DNA from 3 places in the Gordonia alkaliphila genome. Region 2 is predicted to be linked to each of the others. Evidence: predicted binding sites of a transcription regulator. Region 2 holds the regulator's gene; each other region holds the start of a gene.
The links. Region 2 encodes LexA, which represses DNA repair genes until DNA is damaged. Its sites were predicted from a motif close to CGAACANNTGTTCG; they were not measured.
Positions count from the first base shown of each region.

Region 1: the regulator LexA is predicted to act here: its motif matches at 5,705-5,718, upstream of ABD989_RS10660 (HNH endonuclease signature motif containing protein).
Region 3: the regulator LexA is predicted to act here: its motif matches at 3,734-3,747, upstream of ABD989_RS08070 (SAV_6107 family HEPN domain-containing protein).

Region 1 covers NZ_BAABIE010000009.1:6,073-16,000, reverse strand. The annotation lists gene ABD989_RS10685 (translation initiation factor IF-2 N-terminal domain-containing protein) at 1-484, shown strand, start outside; gene rplU (50S ribosomal protein L21) at 677-988, shown strand; gene rpmA (50S ribosomal protein L27) at 1,025-1,288, shown strand; gene obgE (GTPase ObgE) at 1,405-2,901, shown strand; gene proB (glutamate 5-kinase) at 2,894-4,009, shown strand; gene ABD989_RS10660 (HNH endonuclease signature motif containing protein) at 4,025-5,671, opposite strand; gene ABD989_RS10655 (Sir2 family NAD-dependent protein deacetylase) at 5,775-6,668, opposite strand; gene ABD989_RS10650 (ectoine synthase) at 6,703-7,101, opposite strand; gene ectB (diaminobutyrate--2-oxoglutarate transaminase) at 7,098-8,390, opposite strand; gene ectA (diaminobutyrate acetyltransferase) at 8,466-8,981, opposite strand; gene rsmD (16S rRNA (guanine(966)-N(2))-methyltransferase RsmD) at 9,139-9,687, shown strand; gene coaD (pantetheine-phosphate adenylyltransferase) at 9,743-9,928, shown strand, end outside.
Region 2 covers NZ_BAABIE010000002.1:228,104-238,031, forward strand. The annotation lists gene ahpD (alkylhydroperoxidase, AhpD family) at 1-12, shown strand, start outside; gene ABD989_RS02970 (aminotransferase family protein) at 87-1,316, opposite strand; gene hrpA (ATP-dependent RNA helicase HrpA) at 1,426-5,094, shown strand; gene nrdR (transcriptional regulator NrdR) at 5,139-5,603, opposite strand; gene ABD989_RS02985 (LysM peptidoglycan-binding domain-containing protein) at 5,634-6,182, opposite strand; gene lexA (transcriptional repressor LexA) at 6,335-7,027, shown strand; gene ABD989_RS02995 (phosphoenolpyruvate--protein phosphotransferase) at 7,035-8,738, opposite strand; gene ABD989_RS03000 (DeoR/GlpR family DNA-binding transcription regulator) at 8,825-9,595, shown strand; gene ABD989_RS03005 (1-phosphofructokinase family hexose kinase) at 9,592-9,928, shown strand, end outside.
Region 3 covers NZ_BAABIE010000006.1:60,037-69,964, forward strand. The annotation lists gene ABD989_RS08050 (polyprenyl synthetase family protein) at 1-946, opposite strand, end outside; gene ABD989_RS08055 (methylenetetrahydrofolate reductase) at 1,098-2,057, shown strand; gene ABD989_RS08060 (LppM family (lipo)protein) at 2,083-2,925, opposite strand; gene ABD989_RS08065 (GNAT family N-acetyltransferase) at 2,982-3,632, opposite strand; gene ABD989_RS08070 (SAV_6107 family HEPN domain-containing protein) at 3,898-4,353, shown strand; gene ABD989_RS08075 (DUF3040 domain-containing protein) at 4,468-4,863, shown strand; gene mraZ (division/cell wall cluster transcriptional repressor MraZ) at 5,306-5,743, shown strand; gene rsmH (16S rRNA (cytosine(1402)-N(4))-methyltransferase RsmH) at 5,916-6,968, shown strand; gene ftsL (cell division protein FtsL) at 6,965-7,774, shown strand; gene ABD989_RS08095 (peptidoglycan D,D-transpeptidase FtsI family protein) at 7,797-9,632, shown strand; gene ABD989_RS08100 (UDP-N-acetylmuramoyl-L-alanyl-D-glutamate--2,6-diaminopimelate ligase) at 9,708-9,928, shown strand, end outside.

The sequences.
Region 1 (9,928 bases), on a different contig from region 2:
GGCGCCGCACAAGCCGGCCGCCGAGCACCCGATGTTCAAGTCGATGGCCCATCACGACGAGGACGAGGCCGCGGACGCCGCCGAGAACTCGGTCGTGGCGGACACGCCCGTCGCTGACCAGCAGGTCGACGACAAGCCCGCACAGGCCGAGCGGACCGAGAGCAAGCGCCCCGAGCGTCAGCGCACCGACAGTACGCGCGCCGAGAGCGCGCCCGTCGCGCAGCAGGTCGTCGAACCGGCTGTCGTCGCGGAGCCCGTCGTCGAGGACGCACCGTCCGAGCCGGCGGGTCCGGTGGTGACTCGACGTCGTCGGGTCCGTCGTGCCGTGGCGCCGAGCGCTCCGGCCGAGCCCGTGGTGATCACCACCGAAGCGCCGGTCACCACCGGGGCGGCGGCGCCGACCACCGAACCGGTGGTCGAGATCACGCGCCGGCCGCGTCGACGCGGTGGCCGACGGTCGGCGGGGGCGTCGACGCAGGAATAGTCGGCGTGGCGGGTTTGACCTGCTCGAGCTTCCTGCCGTAACCTTGGCAGGTCGCCTCCGATCGGCGAGCGCGCTTGTGCGCGCAGCGATCGGGGGATCTCCGGATGGAGCCGGAGGCGCAAGAACAACGAGGTAACGCCGGACGCAGACCCTGCGCCCCGGCCCGATAGACGAGTTAAGAGGACAGCGGGAATGGCAACCTACGCCATCGTCAAGACCGGCGGTAAGCAGTACAAGGTCGCCGAGGGCGACATCGTGAAGGTCGAGAAGATCGAGGTCGAGCCCGGTGGCTCGGTGACCCTGCCGGTGGTGCTCGTCGTCGACGGCGCGAACATGACCACCGACGCCGACGCGCTGGCCAAGATCTCGGCTACCGCCGAGGTCGTCGAGCACGTCAAGGGCCCGAAGATCCGGATCCACAAGTTCAAGAACAAGACCGGGTACCACAAGCGCCAGGGTCACCGTCAGCCGCTGACGGTCATCAAGGTCACCGGCATCAACTGACACCCAGTCGTAGAAGATCTTTAGGAGGTCTGAACAATGGCAAGTAAGAAGGGCGCGTCCAGCACGCGCAACGGTCGCGATTCCAACGCCCAGCGACTGGGCGTGAAGCGCTTCGGTGGCCAGCAGGTCAGCGCGGGCGAGATCCTGGTCCGTCAGCGCGGCACCAAGTTCCACCCGGGCGTCAACGTGGGTCGCGGTGGCGACGACACGCTGTTCGCTCTGGCTGCCGGCGCCGTGGAGTTCGGCTCCAAGCGCGGCCGCAAGACCGTGAACATCGTCCCGGAACCGGCTGCGGTCTGATTCTGCGACGTCACGCATAAGCTCGAAGCCGAGAGGGCGGGGCAGGGTCTACTCAAGATCCCTGACCCGCCCTGTCGCATTTCTTACCTAGTTTTCTTGTCCAGGAGGGCAGCGTCATGTCGAGGTTCATCGACCGGGTGACCATCGATGCGGTGGCCGGCAACGGCGGGCACGGTTGTTCCTCGGTGCACCGTGAGAAGTTCAAGCCGCTCGGTGGCCCCGACGGCGGCAACGGCGGCAGCGGCGGCGACGTCGTGCTGGTCGTCGATCCGCAGGTGCACACCCTGCTGGACTTCCACTTCCGTCCGCACGCCCGCGCCGGCAACGGTCGCCCGGGTGAGGGCGGCAATCGCAGCGGCGCCAACGGCGAGGGCCTGCGGCTGCACGTGCCCGACGGCACCGTGGTCCTGGACACCGACGGCAACATCCTGGCCGACTTGGTCGGGGAGGGCACCGAATTCATCGCAGGCAAGGGCGGCCGCGGCGGTCTGGGCAACGCGGCACTCGCGTCCCGCGCCCGCAAGGCGCCCGGCTTCGCCCTGCTCGGCGAGCCCGGCGAAGAACGCGAACTGGTCCTCGAACTCAAGTCGGTGGCCGACGTCGGCCTCGTCGGCTTCCCGTCGGCGGGCAAGTCGTCGTTGGTGTCGGTCCTCTCGGCCGCCAAGCCGAAGATCGCCGACTACCCGTTCACCACGCTCGCGCCGAATCTCGGCGTCGTGACGGCGGGGGAGGACACCTTCACCGTCGCCGACGTCCCCGGACTGATCCCGGGCGCCTCGCAGGGCCGCGGGCTGGGCCTGGACTTCCTGCGCCACCTCGAGCGCTGCGCCGTGCTGGCCCACGTCGTCGACTGTGCGACCCTGGAACCCGGTCGCGACCCGATCTCCGACATCGACGCCCTCGAAGCCGAACTGGCCGCGTACCAGCCGGTGCTCGCCGAGGACCATTCGCTCGGCGACCTCGCGAGCCGTCCGCGCATCGTGGTGCTGAACAAGGTGGACATCCCCGAGGCCGACGAACTCGCCGACCTCGTGGAAGCCGACATCGCCGAGCGCGGCTGGCCGGTCTTCCGCGTCTCCGCGGTGGCCCAGAAGGGTCTGTCCGAACTGAAGTACGCGCTCGCCGCGATGGTCCGCGAGTACCGACGCGCCCACGCCGAGCCGGTCGCCAAGCGCGCCGTGATCCGTCCGAAGCCGGTCGACCGTGCCGAGTTCACCATCGTCGATGATCCCGAGATCCCGGGCGGCTTCATCGTCCGCGGCGAACGCCCGGAGCGCTGGATCCGGCAGACGCAGTTCGAGAACGACGAGGCGGTGGGCTACCTGGCCGACCGTTTGAACCGACTCGGGGTGGAAGATGCCCTGGTCAAGCGCGGTGCCAAGACCGGCGCCGCGGTGACCATCGCCGGAGTGACCTTCGACTGGGAGCCGTCGGTGCCGATGGCCGACGACGTGCCGCTCACCGGACGCGGCACCGACATCCGCCTCGAGCGCAACGAGCGTATCGGCGCCGCCGAGCGCAAGGCCGCCCGCAAGCTGCGCCGCCAGCGCGCCGACGAGGCCGACGGCGAGAGCCTGGGCTGGTCCGACGAGGACGACGACCTCGATGAGTGAGGTGCGCGCAGCCATCGCGCAGGCGCGCACCATCGTGGTCAAGATCGGCTCGTCGGCCATCACCGACCTGGACACCGGCATCGACCACGCCCGTCTCGATTCGCTGGTCGACGCACTGGAAGCGCGGATGCGCGCGGGCAGTGACGTGGTGGTCGTCTCCTCGGGCGCCGTGGGTGCCGGCATCGCGCCGCTGGGTTTGAAGAAGCGGCCGACCGATCTGGCCACCAAGCAGGCCGCCGCCAGCGTCGGCCAGTTGAAGCTCGCGCAGGCCTGGGATGCGTCCTTCGCCCGCTACGACCGCACCGTGGGGCAGGTCCTGCTGACGGCCGACGACGTGTCGAACCGGGCGCACCACGCCAACGCCCAGCGCACCCTGGATCGTCTGCGCGCCCTGCACGCGGTGGCCGTGGTCAACGAGAACGACACCGTCGCCACCAACGAACTGCGCTTCGGCGACAACGATCGCCTCGGTGCGCTGGTCGCGCACCTGACGGTCGCCGACGCGCTCGTGCTGCTCTCCGACGTCGACGGGCTGTACACCGGGGATCCGCGCAAGCCGGGTCCGGACGGGCAGCCCGCACGGCTGATCGCCGAGGTGTCCGGTCCGGAGGATCTGGACGGGGTGATCGCCGGCAGCGGCGGCGCCCTCGGGACCGGCGGCATGGCCTCCAAACTGTCCGCCGCCCGTCTGGCCGCCGACTCCGGTGTCCCGGTGCTGCTCGCCGCCGCGGCCGATGCGAATCATGCGCTGGCGGATGCCTCCGTCGGCACGGTCTTCGCGGCCCGCCCGCAGCGACTGTCGGCCCGGCGATTCTGGGTCCGTCACGCGGCAGAAGCCTTGGGCCGCCTGACGATCGACGCCGGAGCGGTCGAGGCCGTCGTCGGTCGACGTCGTTCCCTCCTGGCCGCCGGGGTGACCGGCGTGAGCGGTGGATTCTCCAGCGGCGACGTGGTGGAACTGGCCGGCCCGGACGGGACGGTGTGTGCGCGCGGTGTGGTGTCCTTCGACGCCGACGACATCGCGACGATGGCCGGCAAGTCCACCGACGACCTCCCGTCGGACCTGAGCCGACCGGTGATCCACGCCGACCAGCTGGTGCGCACCTAGAACGGCGGTACGTACCTAGAACGGTGGTGCGTCGCAGGCTTCGGAGGCACGACGGCGTGCGTTACGGAGGCGAGCTCGGGTGGCGCGGCGCCAGGCGTGCTTGTACGCGGTAGCGGCTCTACGGCCGCCCCCGGAAGTGCACGCATCGGCCGGAGCTCGCGCAGTGAACCCGTCGCCGGGATCGGCCGGTTCGGGCGGAGCCTGGGCCAGGTGATCGCAGCGCAGTTCCGCCAGTTGCGGCACCAGCCACTGGTTGGGTGCGGCGGTGTCCACGCCGATCCCGCACCGAAGAGTCATGGACGTCCACACCGTGCCGTCCTCGGCCACCCACAGGTCGTCGACCCATCCCTCTTCTGGATTACGTTCGCCCAGAAAAGTCTTCAGCAGATGATGGGTCTTGCACTTGGGGCCGATATTGCAGAGACACGTCGGCCCGCCGGAAGCCGGGCAGACGTGATCGAATTCTTCGATGTGGTCGAGTTCGCAGTTCCAGGCCGGTCGTTCGCAGCCGGGGACGGTGCAGGTGGCGAACAGGCCGCGCACCAGATTGTCCAGGGCGGCGGTGGGCCGGTAGGGGTCGGCCGGTTGGCTGGTGTGGACGATCCGCGCGGGGCGAGGACGGTCCGGGTCCGGAGCTTGTTCGGTCAGGTCGTCCAGATCCAGGTCGCGCACGGTGGCGTCGTCGCGGCGGGCCAGATCGCGGGCGTGATCGGCGCTGATGGGACCGTAGCCGTCGAGGTAGGCGGGCTCGTCGTCGGCGCCGTCGAGCGTGGACTTCTGGCAGACCGCGTGGATGACGATCCGCGCCTGCCGGTCCGAGATCTCCTGCTCGCCCAAGGTGCTCACGCAGGTCGACGGGTCCGGGCACTCGCAGCGGAACGCCAGGCCGCGTAGGCGCGCGATCGCCGCGGCGGAGCGCCGCTGCCCCACGGTGCGCGGATCATGCGGGCAGACACCCTCGGCGAGGGCGTTGACGGCCGCTAGGGCGAGCTGGATCTCCTCCGCATCGGCGGTCACGTGGAGGCCGCCCAGCCCGTCCGGGTAGTCGCGGCCGGTGACATTCTTCCGTTTCTGTGCCTTCTCCCGGCGCCGCCGCACGGCGTCACCGTCGTGCCGGGTGACGATCCGGTCCGCGATCCTGCGGGCGCTGGCGTCGGAGATGTGTCCGGCGCCGGCGATGGCTTGGCAGAGGTCGGCATCGACCGCGGCGACCAACGCGGGATCGTCGACGATGTCGGTCCGGTCGACGACGGTGTCGAACATGGTCCGACTGACGATGCCCTCGCGAAGTAGCTGCGCCGTCTTCGGCAGACGCTCGGACATCGTGACGGCGCGACCGACCAGCGATCGTGCCTCCGAGTCGCGGACGGCGAACAGGACGGCGACTTCGGCGGTCGCGACGGTGTAGGGGTCGAACAGGTCCTTCTGCTCGCCGCCGCCGCGCACGGCATCGTCGAGCTTGGCCAACGCGATGTCGAGGAACTCACCGATCGCGGTCAGTTGCGCCCAATACAGATAGGACTGGCCACGATGCGCATTGGCGGCGAACAGCAACCAGTCGTGGCATTGCGTGCGCTCATCGTCGTCGGGCTCCGGTGGGACCATCCCCGCGGGGGAGAGGTCCACGCGATTCCACGGCGAGCTGCGATCGATGTGAACCATGTCGACCCCCTGCCGTATCGGATCACGCGCATCGGCTCATCTGTTCGATGGCTCTGTGGTCCACTTTACCGCACATCTCGGTGTGCGCAAGGGATTTCTCGAACTAATTTTCGACACTTTCCTGGAGCAGTTCGGTGGCTGCGGGGAGCACGATTTCGCAGCGATGGTCGATCTTGAGGGTGGCGAGGTCGTCGCCGCGGGTGCCGCCGCGATTGACGATCACGACGGGTTTGCCGTGCTTGGCGGCGTATCGAACGAAGCGCAGCCCGGACATCACGGTGAGTGAACTGCCTGCCACCAGGAGTGCATCGGCGTCGTCGACCATCGAGAAGGCTTGCGTCACAACGTCTTTCGGCGCCACCTCGCCGAAGTAGACGATGTCCGGCTTCAGCGTGCCGCCGCAGACGGGGCAGCCCACGGTGACGAAGTCGGCGGTGTCGTCGAGGACGGCGTCGGCGTCGGGCGCCACCTCGATGGCGCCGCGTCCGACGACGCGCTCACGGAATCCCGGGTTGGCCGCCTCGAGCGCCTCGTCGAGCCGGTGGCGCGACATCCGGTGCCCGCACTGCAGGCACACCACTCGGCCGTACGAACCGTGCAAGTCGAGCACGCGCCGTGAGCCGGCCTTGAGGTGGAGCATGTCGACGTTCTGGGTGAGGACGCCGGTGATCAGGCCCGCGTCCTCCAATTCGGCGAGGGCACGGTGGGCGGCGTTGGGCTCGCTGGCATCCATGTGCCGCCAGCCCAGGTGATTACGCGCCCAGTAGTGACGCTGGAAATCCGCCGAGCTCAGGAACATGTCGATGGTCATCGGCGTGCGGGCCGGTGACCCGGGGCTGCGGTAGTCGGGAATGCCCGACGGGGTGGACAGGCCGGCTCCGGTCAGCGCGAGTGTGCGCCGACCGGCCAGCAACTGTGCCAGCTCGCGACTGCGCCCGACCGGATCGGGGTCGGGCGCAGTCGGTGGGGCGGGGGTCCAGGCCGCGACGGAGCGCATGCTCCCATGGTGGCACAGGACCGGTGCACAGGGGTCAGGCGTCCACGCTGACCAGCGGATACACGCCGTTCTCGTCGTGCACCTCGGTGCCGACCACCGGCGGGTTGAAGACGCACAGCATCCGCATCGGGATGCCCTGGTCCACGGTCACCGTGTGCCGCTCGTGGCCGTCGAGCAGGTACATGGTGTCCGGCGCCAGGGGGTAGTCGACGCCGGTCTCCCGGTCGGTCAGGGTGCCGGTGCCTTCGATCAGCCAGACGGCCTCGACGTGGTTGGCGTAGTGGAACTCGTTGACCGAGCCGGGCTCGATCGTGGTCTCGTGGAACGAGAAACCCACTCGGTCGCCGCCGAGCACGATGCGCTTGGAGCGCCAGTGCCCGGCTGCGACGTCCCGGTCGGTCCCGGTGATCTCCTCGGTGGTGCGCACGATCATGCGGTCACCGCCTTCGGCGCCGGGTTCACCACGGCGACGGCCTCGCGCAGGATTGACAGTCCGTGGATCAGGTCGTCCTCGTCGATGGTCAGCGGCGGCAGCAGCTTGATCACCTCGTCGTTGGGACCGGAGGTCTCGGCCAGCAGGCCCGATTCGTAGGCGATCGCGCATGCCTCGGCGGCCAGGGAGGCCTCCTCGAACACCAGGCCGGCCACCATGCCGCGGCCGCGGTGGGACATGCCCGGGTGACGCGTGCAGATCTCGTCGAAGGCCTCGGCGATGATCGCGCCCTTGCGAGCGACGTCGCGGGTCAGTAGGTCGTCGGCCCAGAACTTGTTGAGCGCGGCGGTGGCGGTGACGAACGCCGGGTTGTTGCCGCGGAAGGTGCCGTTGTGTTCGCCCGGCGACCACACGTCCAGTTCCGGCTTCATCAGGGTCAGTGCCAGCGGGAGGCCGTAGCCGCCGATCGACTTCGACAGCGTGACGATGTCCGGGGTGATGCCGGCGAACTCGAAGGAGAAGAACTCGCCGGTGCGGCCGCAGCCCATCTGCACGTCGTCGACGATCAGCAGGATCTCGCGGTCGTAGCAGAGCTCGGCGAGCGCACGCAGCCACTCGGCGCGCGCCACGTTGACGCCGCCCTCGCCCTGCACGGTCTCCACGATCACCGCGGCGGGACGGTTCAAGCCGGAGCCCTGGTCGTCGAGCACGCGCTCGAACCAGCCGAAGTCCTCGACGGTGCCGTCGAAGTAGTTGTCGAAGGGCATCGGGGTGCTGTGCACCAGCGGGACGCCGGCGCCGGCGCGCTTGTTCGCGTTGCCGGTGACCGACAGCGAGCCGAGCGTCATGCCGTGGAAGGCGTTGGTGAAGCTGATGATCGACTCGCGACCGGTCACCTTGCGGGCGAGCTTCAGCGCCGATTCGACGGCGTTGGTGCCGGTGGGACCGGGGAACTGCACCTTGTAGTCCAGCTTGCGCGGCGCCAGGATCCGGTCCTGGAAGGTCTGCAGGAACTCACCCTTGGCGCGGGTCGACATGTCCAGGCCGTGCGTGATGCCGTCGCGCACCACGTAGTCGATCAGGGCGTCCTTGAGCGTCGGGTCGTTGTGCCCGTAATTGAGCGCACCGGCGCCGGCGAAGAAGTCGAGATACTGCTTGCCGTCGACATCGGTGATCCACGATCCGCTGGCGGTGTCGAACAGGGCCGGCCAGTTCCGGCAGTAGGTGCGGACTTCGGATTCGTATTTACTGAAAGTGGTGTCGTCCACGTGCGTTTCGAGTGTTGTCATCGTTCTATTCCCCTTTATGGAGTTGTCGTCCTGCATGAGCTCTGCGAGCCCGTAGAATTCCCCGGCCGGTGATTTCTAGCCTCGGGACAGGATGTACAGATCCTCTGGTTGGTGGGCATCCGGAAAGACGTCGGCGTCGAACAACGACTCCGATCGGATGTCGAGGCCGAGCTGCTCGGCGGCCGCGGCGAAGAGTCGCTGCGAGCCGACGTTGTCGGGACTGATGGTGGTGTGCAGGCAGGTCACCCCGGCCGTCTGGGCGCGGGTGAACAGGTCGGTCAGCATGCGGGCGGCGATTCCTGCGCCGCGTTGATCCGCATCGACGGCCACTTGCCAGACCATCAGCACGTTCGGCTGATCAGGTCGGCGATAGCCCGTCACGAAACCCACCGGATTTCCGGCGGATTCGGCCACGATCGACGTCTCGGCGAAATCGTGACACCAGAGCACATAGGCGTAGCTGGAATTCACGTCGAGCACGTGCGTGTCGCGAGCGATCTCCCACAATCTGATTCCGTCGTCGACCACCGGTTTCCGAAATTTCACTTCGGAGTCGCGGTGCTGCCTTGATTTCGGTATATCCGGATTCATGACGTTACCGACGTTAACGAGAACCGAGACCAATGTCAGGTGTGTCCCCGGAATGGGTGACGGATCGGCCGGTTCGTTACTGCTCAGCGGGTAAATGTGGGGTAAGTCACAATGGGTCCGGTCGGGCTTGTCGTCGGGGGCTTAGGATGGGTGCATCATGCCTCGAATCATCGCCGGATCGTTCCGTGGTCGCCGACTGGCGGCACCCGCTCAGAGCACCCGTCCAACCTCCGATCGCGTCCGCGAGGCGATCGCCTCGATGCTCGGTTCGCGGACCGATATCGCCGATGCGCGGGTGCTCGACCTCTACGCCGGCACCGGGGCCCTGGCGCTGGAGACACTGTCCCGCGGCGCCGGGCAGGCCGTGCTCGTCGAAGCCGACCGCAAAGCCGCCACGGTGGCGCGCGAGAACATCGCCCACTGCGGGGCCGGTGACCGGGCGCGCGTCGTGCAGCGCACCGCCGAGTCGTTCCTGGCCGCACCGTCGTCGGTGTTCGATCTGGTATTCCTCGATCCGCCGTACGCGCTCAGCGCCGACGCGGTGACCGCGGTGCTGGCGGCACTGCCACCGCACCTGGCGCCGGGGGCGTGGGTGGTCCTCGAACGCGCGAGTCGCGACGAGGATCCACGGTGGCCGGACGCGCTGGAAGAAGTCGCGCGCAAGGACTACGGCGACACCACCGTCACGCTCGCCCAGTTGGTGTAGCCCCAGTCGGTGTCGCCCCAGTCGGCATTGCAGCAGGTGGGTAAGGTCTGGGCTCATGAGTGCAGCTGTGTGCCCCGGCTCCTACGATCCCTTCACCCGCGGACATCGTTTCGTGGTGGAGAAGGCCGCTCAGCGGTTCGACCGCGTCATCGTCGCCGTGGTGGTGAACCCGAACAAGCGCGGCATGTTCACCGTCGACGAGCGCATCGCGCTGATTGAAGCCGACTGCGCCGATCTGCCC
Region 2 (9,928 bases):
ACCCTGAGCTGAGCCGCCTGCTCTGAGAAGTCAGTACACGTGAAAGGCCCCCGCCGTAGCGGGGGCCTTTCACGTTGCTGTGTCGGTCAGGACAGCGCGGCGGCGAAGCGCTCGGCCATCTCGTTGACCTCGGCGGTGGTCATCACGAAGGCCGGCGAGATCTGCAGTGCGCCCATGCCCGCAGCGCGACCGGCGACGCCGTTCTTCCGCAGACGCAACACGGCGGCCTGAGCGTCGGACGGATCGGCCAGCTGCACGCCGGTCACCGCGCCCACGCCGGTACGCACCTCGGCCACCGCATCCAGTTCGGCGAGCGGTGCGAACGCCGCCGCCAGGTCGCCTTCGAGGCGGGTCGCCTCGTCGAGCAGACCCTCGCGCTCGATGATGTCGAAGTTGGCCATCGCCGCGGCGGCCGCGCCGTAGTGCCCGCCGTAGGTGTAGCCGTGTCGCCACCAGGTGCCGCCGGCGAAGAACGGTTCGGCGATGTGCGGCGCCGCGATCATCGCGCCCATGGGCACGTAGCCGCTGGTGAGACCCTTGGCCGAGGTGATCATGTCCGGTGCCAGATCGAAGCGGCTCGACGCGAACCAGTGACCGTGCCCGATACGGCCGTACCCGGTGACCACCTCGTCGGCGATGAACAGGACGTCGTGCTCGCGGCAAATGTCGCGCACCTCGCGGAGGTAGCCGTCCGGCGGCAGGTAGATGCCGCCGGCGCCGATGATCGGCTCGGCGATGAACGCGGCCACGTTCTCCGCGCCCACCCGCTCGATCACGCCGAGCAGCGCCTTGGCGTCGTCCCACTCGATGTTCTCGGTGTCCGGCATGAACTCGGGGCCGTAGCCCTCCCGGTTCAGCGGAATGCCGGCCAGCGCGGTACCGCCGATGTGCATGCCGTGGTACGCCTTGCTGCGGGAGACGACGAGCCGCTTCTCGGGCCGGCCCAGCTCCGTCCAGTAGCGGCGGGCGAGCTTCACCGCGGTATCGACCGCGTCACTGCCGCCCGAGGTGAACATCACCTTGGAGCCCGGCACCGGCGCCATCGCCGCCACCCGCTCGGCGAGCGCGATCAGACCGTCCCCCGCGTAGTCGCCGAAGTTCGAGTAGTGCGCCACCGTCGAGAGCTGACGGCCGACGGCCTCGCCGATCTCGGTGCGCCCGTGGCCCACGTTCGTGAACCAGAGGCCGGCGGTCGCATCCAGATACTCGTTGCCCGCATCGTCGTAGATCCGGACGCCCTCACCTCGAGTGATGACGAACGGCCCGTTGTCGGTGACCATGCCCATGTCGGCGAATCCATGCCAAAGAGAACCCATGGCTACCACTATTCCACGGCGACGTCCGATTTCCCGGCGGGCCCCGGTTCCCGGTCATCACGCTCGGATGCGCCGCTCGCCGATGCGGCCCCATAGACTCGGAGCCATCATGGCTGTCCCCGTCCTCACCTTCCCGCCGGAGCTTCCGGTCAGCGCCTCCCGCGACGAGATCTCCCGCGCCATCGCCGACCATCAGGTGGTGGTGATCGCCGGTGAGACCGGTTCGGGCAAGACCACGCAGCTGCCGAAGATCTGCCTGGCGCTGGGCCGCGAGTCGATCGGGCACACGCAGCCGCGACGCATCGCCGCCACCTCGGTGGCCCGCCGCATCGCCGACGAGACGCAGACCGAACTGGGCGACGTGGTGGGCTACAGCGTCCGGTTCTCCGACAAGTCCGGCAAGCACACCAAGATCCGCGTGATGACCGACGGTATCCTGCTGCGGGAGATCACCTCCGACCCGAAGCTGTCCCGCTACGACACGATCATCATCGACGAGGCCCACGAACGCAGCCTCAACATCGACTTCCTGCTCGGCTATCTCAAGCGCCTGCTGCCGTCCCGCCCGGACCTCAAGGTGATCATCACCTCGGCCACCATCGAGCCGGACCGCTTCGCCCGGCATTTCGCCGGCCCCGACGAGGACGTCCCGATCCTCGAGGTGTCCGGCCGCACCTACCCCGTCGAAGTGCGGTACCGACCGCCGGTGTCCGACGACGAGGACCATGCCGACCTCGACCAGATTGCCGCGATCGACGCCGCGGTCAGCGAACTGTGGTCGTCCGGCCGCGGCGACATCCTCGTCTTCCTGCCGACCGAGCGCGATATCCGCGACACCGCCGACGCCCTGTCCCGGCGCAGCGGAGCCGAGATCGTGCCGCTGTACGCCCGCCTGTCGGTCGCCGAGCAGCAGAAGATCTTCACGCCGTCCGACGGACGGCGCATCGTGCTGTCGACCAACGTCGCCGAGACCTCGCTGACCGTGCCCGGCATCCGGTACGTCATCGACACCGGCACCGCCCGCATCTCGCGCTACTCCACCCGCACCAAGGTGACGCGCCTGCCCATCGAGAAGGTCTCCCAGGCCAGCGCCCGCCAGCGCGCCGGCCGGTGCGGCCGCGTGGCGCCCGGCATCTGCATCCGCCTGTACTCCGAGGACGACTTCGACGCCCGCCCCGAATACACCGACCCGGAGATCCTGCGCGCCAACCTGGCCGCGGTGATCCTGTCGATGCTGTCACTGCGGCTGGGCGACGTCGCCGAGTTCCCGTTCGTCCAGCCACCCGAGCAGCGGGCGATCAACGGCGGCATGACGCTGCTGTCCGAGCTCGGTGCGGTCACCGGCACCGATTCGGCGCAGGCGCGGCTCACCAAGACCGGACGCGACCTGGCGCGCCTGCCGATCGACCCGCGCCTGGCCCGCATGCTGGTGGCCGGTCACGAGAACGGCTGTCTCGACCACATCCTGCCGATCGCCGCGGCGCTGTCGCTGCCGGACGTCCGAGAGTTCCCCTCCGACAAGCGCGAGGCCGCGCAGGCCGCGCACCGCGAGTACGCGGTGCCCGGCTCGGAGTTCCTCAGCCGCCTCAAGCTCTGGCACCACTTGCACGAGCAGCGGGAAGCCTTGTCGGGCAACCAGTTCCGGCGCCAGTGTGAGCGCAGCTTCCTGCACTACCTGCGGATCCGCGAATGGACGGATCTGCACCGTCAGCTCCGTCGTACGGTGTCCGACCTGGGCTGGGAGATACCGAAGACCGAGATCGATCCGTCGGCCATCCATCGCAGCCTGCTCACCGGCCTGCTCACCAACATCGGTGCGCGCCAAGGCGATACCCGCGAATACCTGGGCACCCGCGGCACCAAGTTCGCCATCTTCCCGGGTTCGGAACTGGCCAAGAAGGCGCCCTCCTTCGTGATGACCGCCGAACTGCTGGAGACCTCCCGACTGTTCGCGCACACCGTGGCCTCGATCGATCCGGAATGGGTGGAGCAGATCGCCCCCGACCTGGTGACGCGCACCTACAGCGAGCCCGCCTGGTCGTCGCGCCGCGGGGCCGTGACGGCCAAGGAGAAGGTCAGCCTCTACGGGGTACCGCTCATCGCGTCGCGCACGGTGAACTACGGCCGCATCGACCCGGTCGAGTCGCGAGCGTTGTTCCTACAGGCAGCGCTCGTCGAGGGTCGCTGGCGCACCCGGCACGAGTTCTACGCGCACAACCGCCGGCTCTTGGCCGACGCCGAGGACCTCGAGCACCGCGCCCGTCGGAACGTCCGCCTCAGCGACGGCGACCTCTACGACTTCTACGACGCCCGGATCCCGGCGCACGTCGTCTCCACCCGACACTTCGACACGTGGTGGAAGAAGGCCTCCCGCACCGATCCCAAGCTCCTCCACCTGGACGAGGCCGGTTCGGTCGCGGCCGTTCCGGCGGCCGCCGATTTCCCCGCCGCCTGGCAGCAGGGCCCGACCCGACTGGAACTGCGCTATCACTTCGCCCCCGGCGCACCCGACGACGGCGTCACCGTGCTGATCCCGCGTCCCCTGCTCGAGCACGTCCACGCGGGCGGCTTCGACTGGTTGGTCCCGGGGCTGCGCAGCGAGTTGGTCACCGCGCTGATCCGGTCCCTGCCCAAGGGATTGCGCAAGTCCCTCTCGCCGGCCCAGCAGTACGCCGATCTGGTCCTCAGCAAGATCACACCGCGCTCCGAGCACCTGCTGCCCGCCCTCGCGCGAGAACTCGGCGAGATCGCTCGCATCAGCCTGTCCCCCAGCGACTTTCGCACCGACGACCTGCCGGCCCACCTGCGCATCCATTTCGCGGTCACCGACGCCGGCGGCGCGATCATCGGCCGCGCCGACCGCTTGGAACCGCTGCGCGCCGAGTTCGGCCGTGCACCCGCCCCCGCTGCGGCCGCACCGGTGTACCGAGACTGGAAGCCGGACGGCATCGGCACCCTCGCGGAGCGCCGCGACGACGTGGTGGCCGGCCAACCCGTCGTCACCTACCCCACCCTGGCGCCCGTCGGCGACGGCGTCCGAGTGAGTGAGGCGACGTCGGCGAGCGCTCGCGACGCGGGCATCGCCGCCGGCGTCGCCCACCTGTTGGCGCAGGCGATCACCCCGTTGAACAAGAAGGTCGCCAACGGTCTGCCACCGGCCGAGCGCCTCGCGCTGAGCCAGAATCCGTACGCCGACCCGCAGCAGCTGTTCGCCGACTGCACACGTCGCGCCATCGCCGACACCCTAGCCAAGGAACCGGACGTGGCGTCGCTTCGCACCCCGGAACAGTTCGCCGCGCTGCGCGAGCGTCTGTCACCGGTGATCCGCGCCGCCGCACCGGAGTACTTCATGCACGCCGCCCGCGCCCTGGCCGCGCTCGGCCCCACCGCCCGCGCCGTCGACGCGCACAGCGGCAGCGCCGCGGCCGACGACGTTGCCGAGCAGACCGCGCACCTGATCTTCGACGGCTTCGTCGGCGAGACTCCGCTGGCGCACCTGCTCCATCTACCGCGCTACCTGTCGGCGGCCCAGGCCCGACTGAACGCGCTCCCCGGCTCCGCCGCCCGCGACAACGCCGGCCTCGACACGGTGGACCGGGTCATCGCGCACTGGAACCGACGACTCGCGGCGCTTCCTGCGCACCGGCACGACGCCCTCAACGACCTGGTTCACTGGCAGTTGGAGGAACTGCGGGTCAGCTTGTTCGCGCAGCAGCTGGGGACCTCGGGACCGATCTCGGAGAAGCGGGTGATGAAGGCCATCGAGTCCTTCGAGTGAGGCGGGCCTTCGAGTGAGGCTGATCCGCACGCAGCGGCGGTGGGTCAGCCGACCGGTTCGCGGCGCGAATCCTTGCGCAGATCGTCGATCTCGCGCTGAAAGTCGTCGGCGGATTCGAAGGACCGATAAACCGACGCGAACCGCAGGTAGGCCACCTCGTCGAGGTCCCGCAGCGGCCCGAGGATCGCCAGGCCGACCTCGTGGCTGGGGATCTCGGCCGATCCCGAGGCGCGGACGGTGTTCTCCACCGCGGCCGCCAGCTGCGCCAGCGAATCCTCGGTGACCGATCGGCCCTGGCACGCCCGGCGCACACCCTTCATCACCTTTTCCCGGTTGAAGGGCTCGGTGACGCCGTTGCGCTTGACCACCGCCAGCACCGCCGACTCGACGGTGGTGAACCGGCGACTGCATTCCGAGCACGACCGGCGGCGTCGAATCGACGCTCCGTCGTCGGAGGCGCGCGAATCAACCACTCGGGTGTCGTCGTTCTTGCAGAACGGGCATCGCATGCCCCCAGCGTACTCGGCGCCATCGCGGCCTCAGCGGTAGGCGGGCACCACGAGCGCCTGACCGGGGCGCAGTCCGCTGGCGTCGAGACCGTTCAGGTCGCGCACCGTGGCGATCACCGACGCCGCGGAGCGATCCGGAGCGATCCGCTCGGCCAACGACGACAGCGACTCACCGCTGCGCACGTGGACCACCTCGGTCTGGGCCGGCACGCCGCTGACGGCCTTCTCGTAGTCCTCACCGACCATGCCGAGCACGACGACCACGGCGGCCAGCGCGGCACCGAGGAGCACGCCGGCCGCCCAGCGACGACGCACCGCCGTCGAACGATCCACGGTGTTCGAACGGGCACGGGCCGCCCGAGCGGCGCTCGTGGTCGGCGACGCAGTGCGCTCGGCGCGCCGCGCCGGACGCGTTCGAACGCTCGGTGCCGGGCACACCGGGGTGGCGGCGGCGACCGCGCGCGGACGTCGGCCGGTGGCCCGGCAGGTGGTCTGAATCAGGGGAACGTCGCAGGTCATCGTGGTGGACTGCGGCAGCGTCGAGGCGGACGCGGGGCGGCGGGTCAGCAGCTCGGTCATCGTGGAACTCCCATCGTTCGTACGTTCGATGAACTCTTGTTCGATAGTTAACACCACGCCTCGGACATCCGCTACGACACGTCGAACAATTGTTTGATTTCTGTGACCTACTCGACTAAATTGGAGGGCGACCCCGATCGAAAGGAAGTTCGATGAACGACGGACCGCACACGTCGAACGTGGACCCGCTGTTGTCGACGGCCACCCTGGAGGCCTCACTGACGCAGCGTCAGCGCGAAGTTCTCGAGTACATCCGCTCCTCGGTGCGCGAACGCGGCTATCCGCCGAGCATTCGCGAGATCGGTGAGGCCGTCGGCCTCGCCTCCACCTCGTCGGTGGCGCACCAGCTGCGCACGCTCGAGCGCCGCGGGCTGCTCAAGCGCGATCCGCACCGTCCGCGCGCGGTGAATGTCCGCGACGAGCAGCGCACCCCGCCCCCGGCCGCCGATCAGGCGGATCCGAACGTCCCCGCACCGGCCTACGTCCCGGTGCTCGGCCGGATCGCGGCCGGCGGCCCGATCCTCGCCGAGGAAGCGGTCGAGGACGTCTTCCCGCTGCCCAAGGAACTGGTCGGCGAGGGCTCCCTGTTCCTGCTGCGCGTAGTCGGCGAGTCGATGATCGACGCGGCGATCTGCGACGGCGACTGGGTGGTGGTGCGTCAGCAGAACGTGGCCGACAACGGCGACATCGTCGCCGCCATGATCGACGGCGAGGCCACCGTGAAGACGTTCAAGCGGATCGACGGACACGTGTGGCTGCTGCCGCACAACGAGCACTTCGAGCCCATCCCGGGCGACGACGCCGCGATCCTCGGCAAGGTCGTCACCGTGATGCGGCGCCTCTGACGCCGGTTCAGCCCAATACCGCCCGGGCCGCAGCCCGGCCGTCGACGGGACTGTCGGCGGCCACTGCGGCCTGAGCGGCGGCGGCGCACTGGTCCAGCGTCACGGTCGCGAGCTTGCGACCCACCGGCGCGGCGGCGGCGGGCGCGCACGACAGCGAGCTGACGCCCAGCCCCACCAGAACGCAGGCCAACAGCGGGTCGGCGGCCGCCTCGCCGCAGACCCCCACCGGCTTGTCGGCTGCTCGGCCTGCCGCCCCGACCCGTTCCACCAGCGCCAGGACGGCCGGCTGCCACGGGTCGGTCAGCGCCGCCAATTCGGCGGACATCCGGTCGGCGGCCATCGTGTACTGCGTCAGATCGTTGGTGCCGATGGACACGAAGTCCACTTCGGCCAGGATCTTCTCGGCCTGCACCGCCGCCGACGGCACCTCGATCATCACCCCCGGAGTCAACCCGCGCTCGCGCACCTGCGCCGCGAACTCGCGGGCCTCCGCCACCGTCGCGACCATCGGGGCCATCACCCACGGCACCGCGCCGGCGCCGTCCGCGGCCGCCGCGATCGCATCGAGTTGGTGCTCACGGATCTCCGGGTGCGTCGCCACGATGCGGTTGCCGCGCACCCCCATAGCCGGATTGTCCTCGTGGGGATGGTTCACGAAACGCAGCGGCTTGTCCGATCCGGCGTCGAGGGTGCGGATCACCACCTTGTCGCCGTCGAAGGCGTCGATGACTTCGCGGTAGAGGCTCTGCTGCTGCGCCACCGAGGGCTCGTCGGGGCGCTCCAGGAAGGCCAGCTCGGTACGGAACAGTCCGACCCCGGCCAGAATGCCGAGATCGGCGGCGCTGCGCGCGGAGACACCGTCGGCCACGTTCCCCAGAATCGCCACGGCGTGCCCGTCGGCCGTGCGGCCGGGTCCGCGCCACTGCGCCACTTCGGCCGCCAACTGCTGTGCCGCCTCGACCGCCGCGGCGATCTGCTCCGCATCCGGGTCGACGCCCACCACGCCCCGTTCGCCGTCGACGAAGACCATGGCTCCCGTATCGACCCGATTCAGGTCGGCGACGGCCACGACGCACGGAATGCCGAGTTGCCGGGCGATGATCGCCGTGTGGCTCGACGGCCCGCCCAAGCGGGTGGCCAGGGCCACCACCAGCTTCGGATCCAGGCCGGCGGTGTCGGCCGGGGCCAGATCGTCGGCCAGCAGGACCGACGGCTGCTCGGGCAGTGGGATGCCCGGCTCCGGTAGGCCGAGAACCTCGGCGACCACCCGGTTGCGGATGTCGGCGAGGTCGGTGACGCGTTCGGCCATCAGCCCGCCGAGTTTGGCGAACATGTCGGAGATCGTGTCGATCGCCCGCACGGTGGCCGCGGCGGCCGGCGTGCCCTTCTCGATCAGTCCGGTGGCGGTGGCGATCCACGCGCGGTCCTTGGCCAGGGCGGCGGTCGCCGCCAGCACTTCCGCCGTACTGCCGGTGTTGGCCCGGGCCCGCGCGGTGAAGCGCTCCGCCACCGTCTCGGCTGCGGCGACGAAGCGTGCGGCCTCGGCCGCGCGCTCGGTTTCGGGAATCTCCGCGGCCGCGTCGACGTCGTACTCCGGCACGCCGGACACTCGGATCACCGGCCCGTAGGCGAGTCCGGATACGACCGGCGTGCCGACCACCGCGGCGACGGCCCCATAGTTCTGTGCGGTACTGCTCTCCACCTGTGCCATGTGATCGAGATTACAGTGAACCCTTGACTTGTCAACACGTTCACAGGTAAACACAGATATAACCAATCCAGGACGGGAGGGCTTCCGTGTACGCCGAAGAACGCCAACAGGCCATTGCCACCGAGGTGCGCAACCACGGCCGCGTCGCGGTGGCCGAACTCGCCGTGCGCTTCGACGTGACCGGGGAGACCGTGCGCCGTGACCTCGGGGTGCTGGCCGACCAGGGCGTCCTGGTCCGCGTCCACGGCGGCGCCGTCCGGCCGGATCTGGGCGAAGTGGTCGAGGAACCCGATCTGGGCCAGCGCGAACGGTCGCGGGCACCGGAGAAGTCGGCGATCGGGCTGGCCGCCCAGGCGTTCCTGCCACCCGACGGCGGCTCGGCCCTCTTCGATGCGGGCACCACCACGCTGCGCGCCGCACTCGCGGTGCCGCCCGAACGCCGCTTGACGGTGGTCACCAATGCGGTTCCGCTCGCCGGGCATCTGTCCACCCTGCCGAACTGCGAGGTGACCCTCGTCGGCGGTCGCATTCGCGGGAAGACGCAGGCCGCGGTGGGAACCGAGACCGTCGACGCACTCCGCCGGCTGCGGGTCAACCTCGCCTTCCTCGGCACCAACGGACTGAGCCGCACGCACGGCCTGTCCACCCCGGATGCCGACGAAGCCGCCACCAAGTCCGCTATGATCGCCGCCGCCGAACAGGTGGTGGTGCTGGCCGACTCCAGCAAGTTCCACCGCGAACACCTCGTGAGTTTCGGGGCGCTGAGCGACGTCGACGTGATCGTCACCGACGGTGGACTGAACCCGGCGGTGCGGCGGGAACTGCAAGACCTCGACATCGAGGTGGTGATCGCATGATCGTCACCGTGACGGCCAATCCCAGCGTGGATCGGACCATCTCCCTCGACGCACCACTCGCCCGCGGTCACGTGCAACGCGCCGCAGCGGTGACGAACCAGCCGGGCGGCAAGGGCATCAACGTGGCCCGCGCGGTGCACGGAGCCGGACTGAGAACCCTTGCGGTCCTGCCTGCGGGACCGTCGGACCCGCTGCGCATCCAGCTGGAGGCCACCGGCCTGCCGCACCGCAGCGTCCCGATCGATCAGCCGGTGCGCACCAACCTGACCATCGCCGAACCGGACGGCACCACCACCAAGGTCAACGAGCCCGGCCCCGGGCTGTCCGCCGGCG
Region 3 (9,928 bases), on a different contig from region 2:
TACCGCGCGCCGTGACCAATTCGTCCGCCGACAGGGGGCGGCCCAGGAGGCCGCGCAGGGTGTCGGCGGTGGGCGCATCGGAGTCGGCGAGCGCCTGCGCCACCAGCACGGTCCGCTTGCCGGTCACCAGATCGTCGCCGGACGGCTTGCCGGTCTGCTCCGGATCGCCGAAGACGCCGAGCAGATCGTCGCGCAACTGGAAGGCGAGACCGAGGTCGGAGCCGATCCGCCACAGCGACTCGGAGAGTGCGGCGGAGCCGCCGCCGAGGGCCGCGCCGATCTGCAGGGGCCGGGCCACCGTGTAGGCGGCGGTCTTGTACTTCATCACCCGGTAGGCGGCGTCGACCGTTTCGTCGGCCGACGCTTCGTTGGTGATGTCCAGGAGCTGTCCGCCGAGGACCTCGGTGCGCATCCGGGCCCAGAGGGTGCCCGCCGCCGGCGGCAGGGGAGTCGGGGCGGTCTCGTCCTCGGTGTTCGTGGCGGTGGGGGCCAGGCCGTGCACCAGGTCGTCGGCCCAGGCCAGGGCCAGGTCGCCGAGCAGAATGGCCACCGACGCGCCGTGGTGCGCACTGTCGCCGGTCCAGCGCTGATCACGGTGCAGCGCGGAGAACCGCCGGTGCACCGTGGGCCGGCCGCGGCGGGTGTCGCTGCGATCGAGGATGTCGTCGTGCACCAGCGCGCACGCCTGGATCAGTTCGATCGCGCCGCCCACCCGCAGCGCGAGTGCCTCGGTGGCCGTGGCCTCCGGTCCGGTCGCCGCGCACTGCCATCCGGCGTGCACGAAAAGGGGGCGCAGACGCTTGCCACCGGTGAGGACGAACTCCGCCAAGGCTGCACCGGCCTCGGCCACCACCGGAGAGATCTCGTCGAGGGACGGGGCCGTCGCGGCCACGAAGTCCCGCAGGATGTTCTCGACGGCGCCGGGTACCTGCTGCTGGCTCAACACGCGGGTAAGCCTACCGGGGCGCGGAAGCGTCGTCGGCCACCGCCGGACGGCAATAGCCCAGTTGTGCGTCGCGGTCAAGGGGGTCGGCGACGGTGCGTAAAACTCGTGCGAGGAATCGGTGGGTACGGCGGTGATCCGTACTATCGGCAGGGTGAGTGTCCTTCCCGTGGAGCCCCTGGGGCAGTCGTCTGTCATCGAACGGCTCGCCGCGCCGCACAGCGGCCCGGTACCGTTCTCCGTCGAGTTCTTCCCGCCACGATCGGCGGACGAAGAGGCCCGACTCTGGCACGCCGTGCGGGTTTTCGAACGCATGGGACCGGCTTTCGTGTCCCTGACCTACGGGGCGGGCGGGTCCACCCGCGACCGCACCGTGCGCATCGCCGGGGAACTGGCGACCACCACCACCCTGACCACCGTGGCGCACCTGACCGCCGTCAACCACAGCATCGACGAGTTGCGCGGCCTGGTCGGCGCCTACGCCGACCAGGGCATCACCAACCTGCTGGCGCTGCGCGGCGACCCGCCGGGTGACCCGCTCGGCGAGTGGGTCAAGCACCCCGACGGGGTGGAGTACGCCAGCGAACTGGTGGAGCTGATCGGCACCCTCGGCGACTTCCAGGTCGGCGTCGCGTCGTTCCCGGAAGGGCATCACCGTGCCCCCGATCTGGCGGCCGACACCGCCAACCTGGTGCGCAAGCTGCGGGCCGGCGCCGAATACTCGATCTCGCAGATCTTCTTCGATACCGACGACTTCCTGCGCCTGCGCGATCGCGTGGTTGCTGCGGATCCGGAACAGGGCGCCAAGCCGCTGATCCCGGGCCTCATGCCCATCACCTCGCTGCAGAGCGTGCGCCGGATGGTGGAGCTGTCCGGCAGTGTGCTGCCTGCTCCGGTGGCCGAGCGTCTGGCCGCAGCGGCCGGCGACGGTCCGGAGGAGAACCGGGCGGCCGTCCGGGCCGTCGGCATCGACCTGTGCACCGAGATGTCCGAGCGGCTGATCGCCGAGGGCGTTCCGTGCCTGCACTTCTGCAGCCTCAACTTCGCGCGCGCCACCAGTGAGGTCCTCGACCGCCTGGGCGTGGACACCCGCGGAGCCCTCGCTCCGGCCTGACGGCCCGGCCGCCTGACCGTCGAAGTCAGGACGTGGGCGTGGCGTCTTCGGGGGCCTTCACTTCGGCGCCCGCGACGCTCGCAGCGTCCGCGTCCGTCGTCGTCGACGACGTGCGCGCGGCGTCCGAGTAGCGCGGCGTCCGGTCGCGGAAGCGATAGGCCGTCGCCGCGACCACGCCGACGATGGCCAGGCACAGGATCACCAGGAACCAGGTCCAGCTGGGCAGCGCGGCGGTCGCCGGGTCGGCGTACTCGACATCGGCGTTGAACTCCGCGGTCTGGCCCGGCACCGGGGTCCAGGTGACCGAGGTATCACCGGCCCGCGTGCCGTTGGTGGCCACCACCGGGCCGGCGAACTCGACGGTGATCGACACGTAGTACAGGGCGGGCGCCAGCTCGGTGAGCGCGGCGGCGCCCCGCATCCGGACGATGTCGCCGCTGCGCGTGGCACTCAGGTCGATCGTCGCGCCCGAGTCCAGGGCGCTGGAGACGATATCGCCCAGCTGTGAGAACTGGCCCGCGGTGAGGTTGGTGTACGTCAACCGCGAGCCGACCTTGCCGACCGGCGAGGGCGCCTGCTCGTTCTCCTCCTGATCTTCGGGTTCCTGCTGCTCCCGGTCCTTCTCGCTGAACTCGTTCGGGAACGAGCTCACGTGGACGGAGCCGGCCAGCGAGGCGGGGACGTCGAAACTCGGTACCGCGGGCCCGGTCTCGGGGTTGGCCGCCACGATCACGACGCCGGAGAACTGGTCGCCGACGGTCTCCGACCGGGTCATGCAGCTGCTGAGCAGTCCGGTCAGCGCGAGCAGAACGACGCAGAGCGCCGCCGGAGATCGGCGGACGGTCCGGGAGCGGGGGAGAGAAGGCACGTGTGTCATCGTGCCAGAGGCCTACGGTGATGCCGGGCAGGGCGTGCTCGGAATGTTCAGCCGAACCCGGGCGCGGGCGGCGGCAGCGGCAGGGGGCGGCCGAGGAATGCGAACGGCCGCGGATCGCCGACGAAGGTGAAATCGCGCAGGACGTCCTGAAATCCGAAGCGTCGGTACAGCGACCAGGCGCGATTGCGCTCATCGGGCACCTCGGGCGTGGAGAGCAGCACTTGCGACTCCGGGCGGCCGGTCAGCAGCGCGGTCAGCAGTGCGGCGCCGATCCCGCGGCCCTGCGCCGACGGGTGCACGTGCAGTTCGGTGAGTTCGAAGTAGTCGGTGACCAGATCCTGGACCTGGGCCGCCGTCAGTCCGCGGCGGCCCAGGCCGGCGCGGAGTTGCCGATTCCACCACTGGTCGGCCGCGCCGGTGTAGCCGTAAGCCACCCCGACCAGGGCCTCGTGCCCGGTGGTCCAGGGCGCGGTGACGCGGCGTCGCGCATTCGTCGGGCGCCGCAGCTCCATCGGAGAGAGTTGGGCGAGGGCGCCGATCGCCGTCCAGCCGGGACGTCCGAGGTGTTCTCGCCACAGGCTGATGCGGCCCTGTTCGGTGCCGCGGGGATAACGCATCGCGGTCACGTAGGTGTGCACCGCCGGATCCAACCAGGCCTGGGCGTCGTCGGCGGGCAGTGCGATCAATCGGATCGACATCGGTGCCCCCACTCGCGTCCCTCTCGGCTGTCTGTTCGGTCTCGTCGGAGACACTATCCTTACTTGCCTCGCGGGCCCGGCGCGGGATAGCCTGAGAATATCGAACAGAAGTTCGATAAAGGGAAGCGGCGGTGCGACGGGGAAGACGTCGGACCGCCGCTTCCGTGTGCGGCCCCGCCCTCGAAAACGGGTGGGCAGTGGTCATCGGTGGAGCGGAAATGTCCGAGGCTCATGAGACGTTCTCTTCAACGAAGGAGGCGGCCCCATGGCACCGAATAGTCCCGATCCCCGCGTGGTGCATCGCAGTCGCGATCTGCTCGACCGTGCCGAAGTGTTGTTCGACGGCGCGACCGCCGTGCACGACGACGGCGCCGAACGCTTCCGGCAGTTCTATCTGGCGGCCATCCGTGCGGCCGGTGCGGTGTTGGCCGTGCACGAGCCGCTCGGTCCGGTGCGTCGCCGCCGGAACGCCCGGGACGCCTGGAGCCGGATCAAGGCGGTGGCGCCGGAGTATGCCGATCTCGCCGAATACTTCAGTGGACTGTCCACGATGCGTGCGCGTGTGGAGGCCGGTCTGGTGTCGCGGGTCGACGACACGCTGTGTGCCCGGGTGGAGCGTCGTGCGGCCGAATTCCTCGACGCGGCCGACGCCAACCTGTTGGCCTATGAGCAGGGCCGACTGCCCGGGGCGGCGTCCGCGGAGCGGATGGTGGGCGCGTGATGTGCGCTTCGCCGGAGAAAAGTGGTCGTTTATCGATTCTGCTCGTATCATGGGTGGATAGCAGGCGCCGATGCCCCGTCGTTTGCGTTGCTCGGACAGTGAGGGAGGAGAGCGGTGCCGCTTTCGGAACATGAGCAGCGGATGCTCGACGAGATTGAGAGCGCGCTGTACGCCGAGGATCCGAAGTTCGTCTCGAGCGTCAGCAAGCAGCGTGTCGGCCGCCCCGGTGCGCGCCGCCAATGGCAGGCCGCGTTGCTGTTCATCGTGGGCTTGGCGCTCCTGGTCGGTGGCCTCATGGTCGACGTGCAGATCGGTGAGCTGAAGATCCTCAGCCTGGTCGGCTTCTTCGTGATGTTCGCCGGCGGTCTGCTGCTGGTGCTCAGTCCGCGCGGCGGTCCGGCTTCCGCGGGCCCGGCTAAGCGGGGGTCGACGAAGTCTGCGGGCAAGGGCTCGCTGAGCTCGCGTATGGAGGACCGTTTCAATCGGCGCTTCGACCGCGGCGATCACTAGACATTCCTGCGCGGCCGTGCGCCGCCACTGACTCCCAGACGGGGGCCGCAACCTCTTCAGGTTGCGGCCCCCGTCTGCATCCCCGGGCACTCTGCCGTCTGGTGCAGTCGCCTGGTGACTGCACCAGACGGCAGCGCTCTCGGGTCCTCCCCACCGCGCCCCACCCCGATCACCCACTTCCCCCCACTTTGGGGTATCGGCAGATCCCATTGGCCACTTCAGTGCCATTTCGGCGCACCCTCCACCAGCTCAGCAGCACGGACGCGCGGCGTGCTTTAAAACGGCACGCCCCCGCTAATGTGCCGCTGACCTGTGACTATGTCCGCAGGTGGTGGGGAAGTGGGGCGTGGGTGGTGGATTGTGGAGCAAAGTGGGGTAATGTGGTGCACATCGACCGGAGAGCTCAGGTTCTCCCGCTGATACCGGGGTAGGAGGTGGCGACGTGCCTGGCTTCGTCGGGACCTACACCCCAAAGCTGGACGACAAGGGACGGCTCACGCTGCCGGCCAAGTTTCGGAACGCGCTGTCAGGAGGGGTTGTGGTCACACAGGGTCTCGATCACAGCTTGTCGGTGTATCCCGCCGAGGAGTTCGACGTCACCGCCGCGAAAGCGAACGAGGCGTCGCGCAACAATCCGGAAGCGCGTGCCTACGTCCGGCTGATGTTGGCCGGCGCCGACGAGCAGACGCTCGACGGTCAGGGCCGGGTCAACCTGTCCGCGGGACTGCGCCAGTGGGCGCGCTTGCAGAAGGACTGCGTGGTCACCGGCCAGTACGACCACCTGGAGATCTGGGACGCCGCTCGGTGGGCGGAGTACCAGGCCACGCACGAGGAGGCCTTCGCGGCCGGCGGTTCCGCCGCTTTGGACGCGATCGTCTAGACGACAAGTGAAGAACTGGACTGCTGCGGTGAGGCGAGGCCTCGGCCCGGCCGACCCTGACGTACTTCCCCAGCGTCAGGTGCGCACCGGGCGGGGACCCCGCCTCACCGCAGTTCCGCTTCTTCGACAGGGCCGCTCGACGACCTCGTCGGCAGGAATTCCGCCACGAGCAATGCCATCAGCAGGAAACAGGGGAGAGGTGATCGGTGTGTCCGAATCGACGTCGTCCGAGCACGGGCACGTGCCGGTCTTGGCGGATCGGATGTTCGAACTCCTCCGTCCCGCACTGACGCGCGGCAACGCCGACGGGTCCGGGGCGGTGCTGATCGACGGCACCCTCGGCGCCGGTGGCCACACCGAACTGATCCTGACCCGGCTGCCCGGACTCACGGTGCACGGGATCGACCGTGACGAACACGCTCTCGAGATCGCGACGCAGCGGCTGGCGCCGTTCGGCGAACGCATGCACTTCCACCACGCCCGGTACGACGAGATCGGTGACGTGGCCGCAGCGGCCGGGCTCGCCGAGGTCGACGGCATTCTGCTGGATCTCGGAGTCTCGTCGATGCAACTCGATCAGGCCGAGCGGGGCTTCGCCTACGCCGTCGACGCACCGCTGGACATGCGGATGAACGACGACGACGAGCTCACCGCCGCCGACATCCTCAACACCTACGATCACGGCGCGCTGGCGCGCGTCCTGAGCGAGTACGGCGAGGAGCGGTTCGCCGGAAAGATCGCCTCCGCGGTCCTGCGGGCGCGCGAGCAGGAGCCGTTCACCACCAGTGGACGGCTGGTGGAGTTGCTGTACGCCACCATCCCCGCCGCCACCCGGCGCACCGGGGGCCACCCGGCCAAGCGCACCTTCCAGGCGCTGCGCATCGAGGTGAACCGGGAGCTGGATTCGCTCCGCGCCGTGGTTCCCGCGTCGCTGGAGCTGCTCGCGGTGGGCGGTCGGCTGGCCGTCATGAGCTACCAGTCGCTGGAGGACCGGATCGTGAAGCGGGACTTCGCGCAGGCGGTCCGCAACACCACTCCGGCGGGTCTGCCGGTGGACCTGCCCGGCACCGCCGCGAAGTTCGCGCTGATCACCCGCGGTGCCGAACAAGCCAACGAACAGGAACGACACGAGAACCCCCGCAGCGCCCCGGTCCGGGTGCGTGCGATCGAACGAATCGGGGCCGCCGGCGACGGCGACCCCGCAGGTGAAGGGAACCGACGATGACTCTCCTCGACGACCGTCGGTCCGCGCGCCGCGCCGTCGCAACCCGTCCGTCCGCACCCCGGGCCGCCACGCCTCGGACGTCCGTGTCTCGCGGGGCCGCCTCCGCCTCTCGGTCGGGCGCGTCCCGGTCGGCGTCCACCGAGCCCGCGGCTGGTCGTCGGCGTCCGCCGCGGCGCGCGGAGCTCCTCACGCCGAAGAAGGCGTCGGGCGTCTTCACCGGGCTGTCCGACATGCCGTTCATCGTGCCGATCGTCGTGCTGGTGATCGGTGCGCTCGGTCTGACGCTGTACCTGTCGACGAAGGCCGCGCAGGATTCGTATCAGTTGTCGTCGCTCCGTCAGGAGAACCAGGCGCTGGTGGACAAGCGGGACAACCTCAAGCGCACCGCCGACTCCGGCGACTCGGCGCCGGAGCTGGCCGACAAGGCGGCCAAGCTGGGCATGGTGCCCGGGATCGGCGCCCACCTGGTGGTGGGTCCGGACGGCAAAGCTCGCCTGCGCGGCGAGCTCAAGCCGGCCGACGGCAACCGCCCCGGTTCGCTGAACCCGAAGCCGGATCCGGTCAAGCAGATCGACGCCAGCAAGGTGGACGACTCCGGCGGTCTCGGCGGCAACCCCGCCCCCAGCGAGCAGACCCCCGGCGAGCAGGCCCCGAACGGTCATACCCCGGACGGTCAGGCCCCGAACCCCGCGCCCGCCCCGCCGAGCGTGACCCCGCCGAACACCGCGACCCCGCAGGCGCCCGCGCCGAACGTCCTGCCCCCCAGTGCCGCCACGCCGAACCGCAATACCGCCGCCGATCGATGACCCGGGAGTGGATGCAGCCATCATGACCAATCCTCGAACCCCGGCCGATTCCGGTGGGAGCAGTGCCGCACAGCGTTTTCTGATCCGGTCGCGCGTGCTGATCGCGCTCGCCGCGGTGATCGCGATGGCGGTGGCCGGTCGGCTGGTGTGGATCAACGTCATCGATGCGGGCGATCTGGCGGCGCAGGCCGCGCAGCAGCGCGAAGACGTCATCACGCTGTACGCCAAGCGCGGCGCGATCCTGGATCGCAACGGCCGGCCGCTGGCCTACACCGGTGAGGCGCGGTCGCTGACCTTCCTGCCGCGTGCGGTCCGCAAGGCGATCGACGCCGAGCACGAGAAGAACGATCAGCTGCCCGACGCGAACACGCGGCTCAAGGAGATCGCCGAGGGCGTGTCGCTGCAGTTGGGCGGCTCGATCTCCACCGAGGACCTGCTCGCCAAGGTGACCTCCGACGACGACTTCGTCTACCTGGCCCGCTCGGTGAGCCCGGAGACGGCGAACCGGATCACCGCGGACTTCCCCGAGGTGGGCGCCGACCCGCAGTCGGTGCGCGTCTATCCGGGCGGCTCACTGGCCGCGAACGTGATCGGCGACGTCAACTTCGACGGCAACGGACACATCGGGCTGGAGTCGTCGCTGGATCCGATCCTGGCCGGCATGAACGGCACCGAGACCGTGGACCGCGGTGCGGACGGCGCGATCATTCCCGGCAGCAAGCGGAACGTGCACCCGGCGATCGACGGCCAGACCGTCACCCTCACCTTGGACTCGGACATCCAGTGGTTCGTGCAGGCGCAGGTCAACGAGGCCAAGAAGAAGTCGGGCGCGAACAACGCGTCGGCCGTCGTGCTCGATGCGCGCACCGGCGAGGTCTTGGCGATGGCCAACGACAACACGTTCAATCCGTCCCTTCCGGTGGAGGAGCAGCGCGACGCGGATCTGGGCAATCGCTCGGTGACCTCGCCGTTCGAGCCGGGTTCGGTGAACAAGCTGGTGGTGGCCTCGGCGGCGGTCGAGTACGGGCTCACCAATCCGAACGCGGTGTACCGGGTACCCGGTTCCATCGACATGGCCGGCATCACGGTCAAGGACGCGTGGGACCACGGCGTGGTGCCGTACACCACCACCGGGATCTTCGGTAAGTCGTCGAACGTCGGCACACTGATGCTGGCGCAGAAGGTGGGCGAGAAGCGGTTCGCCGACATGCTGACGGCCTTCGGGCTGGGCCAGCGCACCGAGGTGGGGCTGCCCGCCGAGAGCGGCGGCGAAGTCCCGGCGCTGAGCCAGTGGTCCGGCGGTTCGTTCGCGAACCTGCCGATCGGGCAGGGTCTGTCGATGACGCTGCTGCAGATGACCGCGATGTACCAGGCCATCGCCAACGACGGCGTGCGCATCCCGCCGCGCATTCTGGCGCCGCTCGACGGTGAGCGCAGCGCCGGCTTCACCGAACCCGAACCGGTGCGCGTGGTGAGCCCGGAGACGGCGCGCACCGTCCGCGAGATGTTCCGGTCGGTGATGCAGGACGACCCGATGGGCGTGCAGTCGGGCACCGGAGCCAAGGGCGCGATCGAGGGCTACCAGACGTCCGGCAAGACCGGCACCGCGCAGCAGGTGGACCCGAAGTGCAACTGCTACTCGAAGTCGAGCTACAACATCACCTTCGCCGGGATCACGCCCGCCGATGATCCGCGCTTCGTGATCGGCATCATGCTCGACAACCCGGTGCGCAGCTCGGACGGCAGTGGCGGCCAGTCGGCGGCGCCGCTGTTCTCCACCATCGGGACCTGGCTGCTGCAGCACGAGAAGGTGCCGTTCTCGGCCACCCAGACTCCGCGGTTGAAGCTGGAAGCATAGGCTCGACCGCATCGGTTCGATGGTCGTCGACGACCGAGCTGGGTAGAACCGAGCTGGCAGAGAGGTACGAGAACTGTGGCGGACAAGATTCAGCACCCACCGGTGCGGCCGGAACATCCCGTCGGGGCCGATCTGACGGCGCTGGCCGCGCTGTCCGGGGCCCGGGTGATCGGTGACGATCGCACCGTCGTCGGTGCGACGCTGCGCGCGCAGCACGCCGCGCCCGGGGAATTGTTCGCCGCGTTGCCCGGCGCCCGCGTGCACGGCGCCCGCTTCGCGGCCCAGGCGGTCGCTGC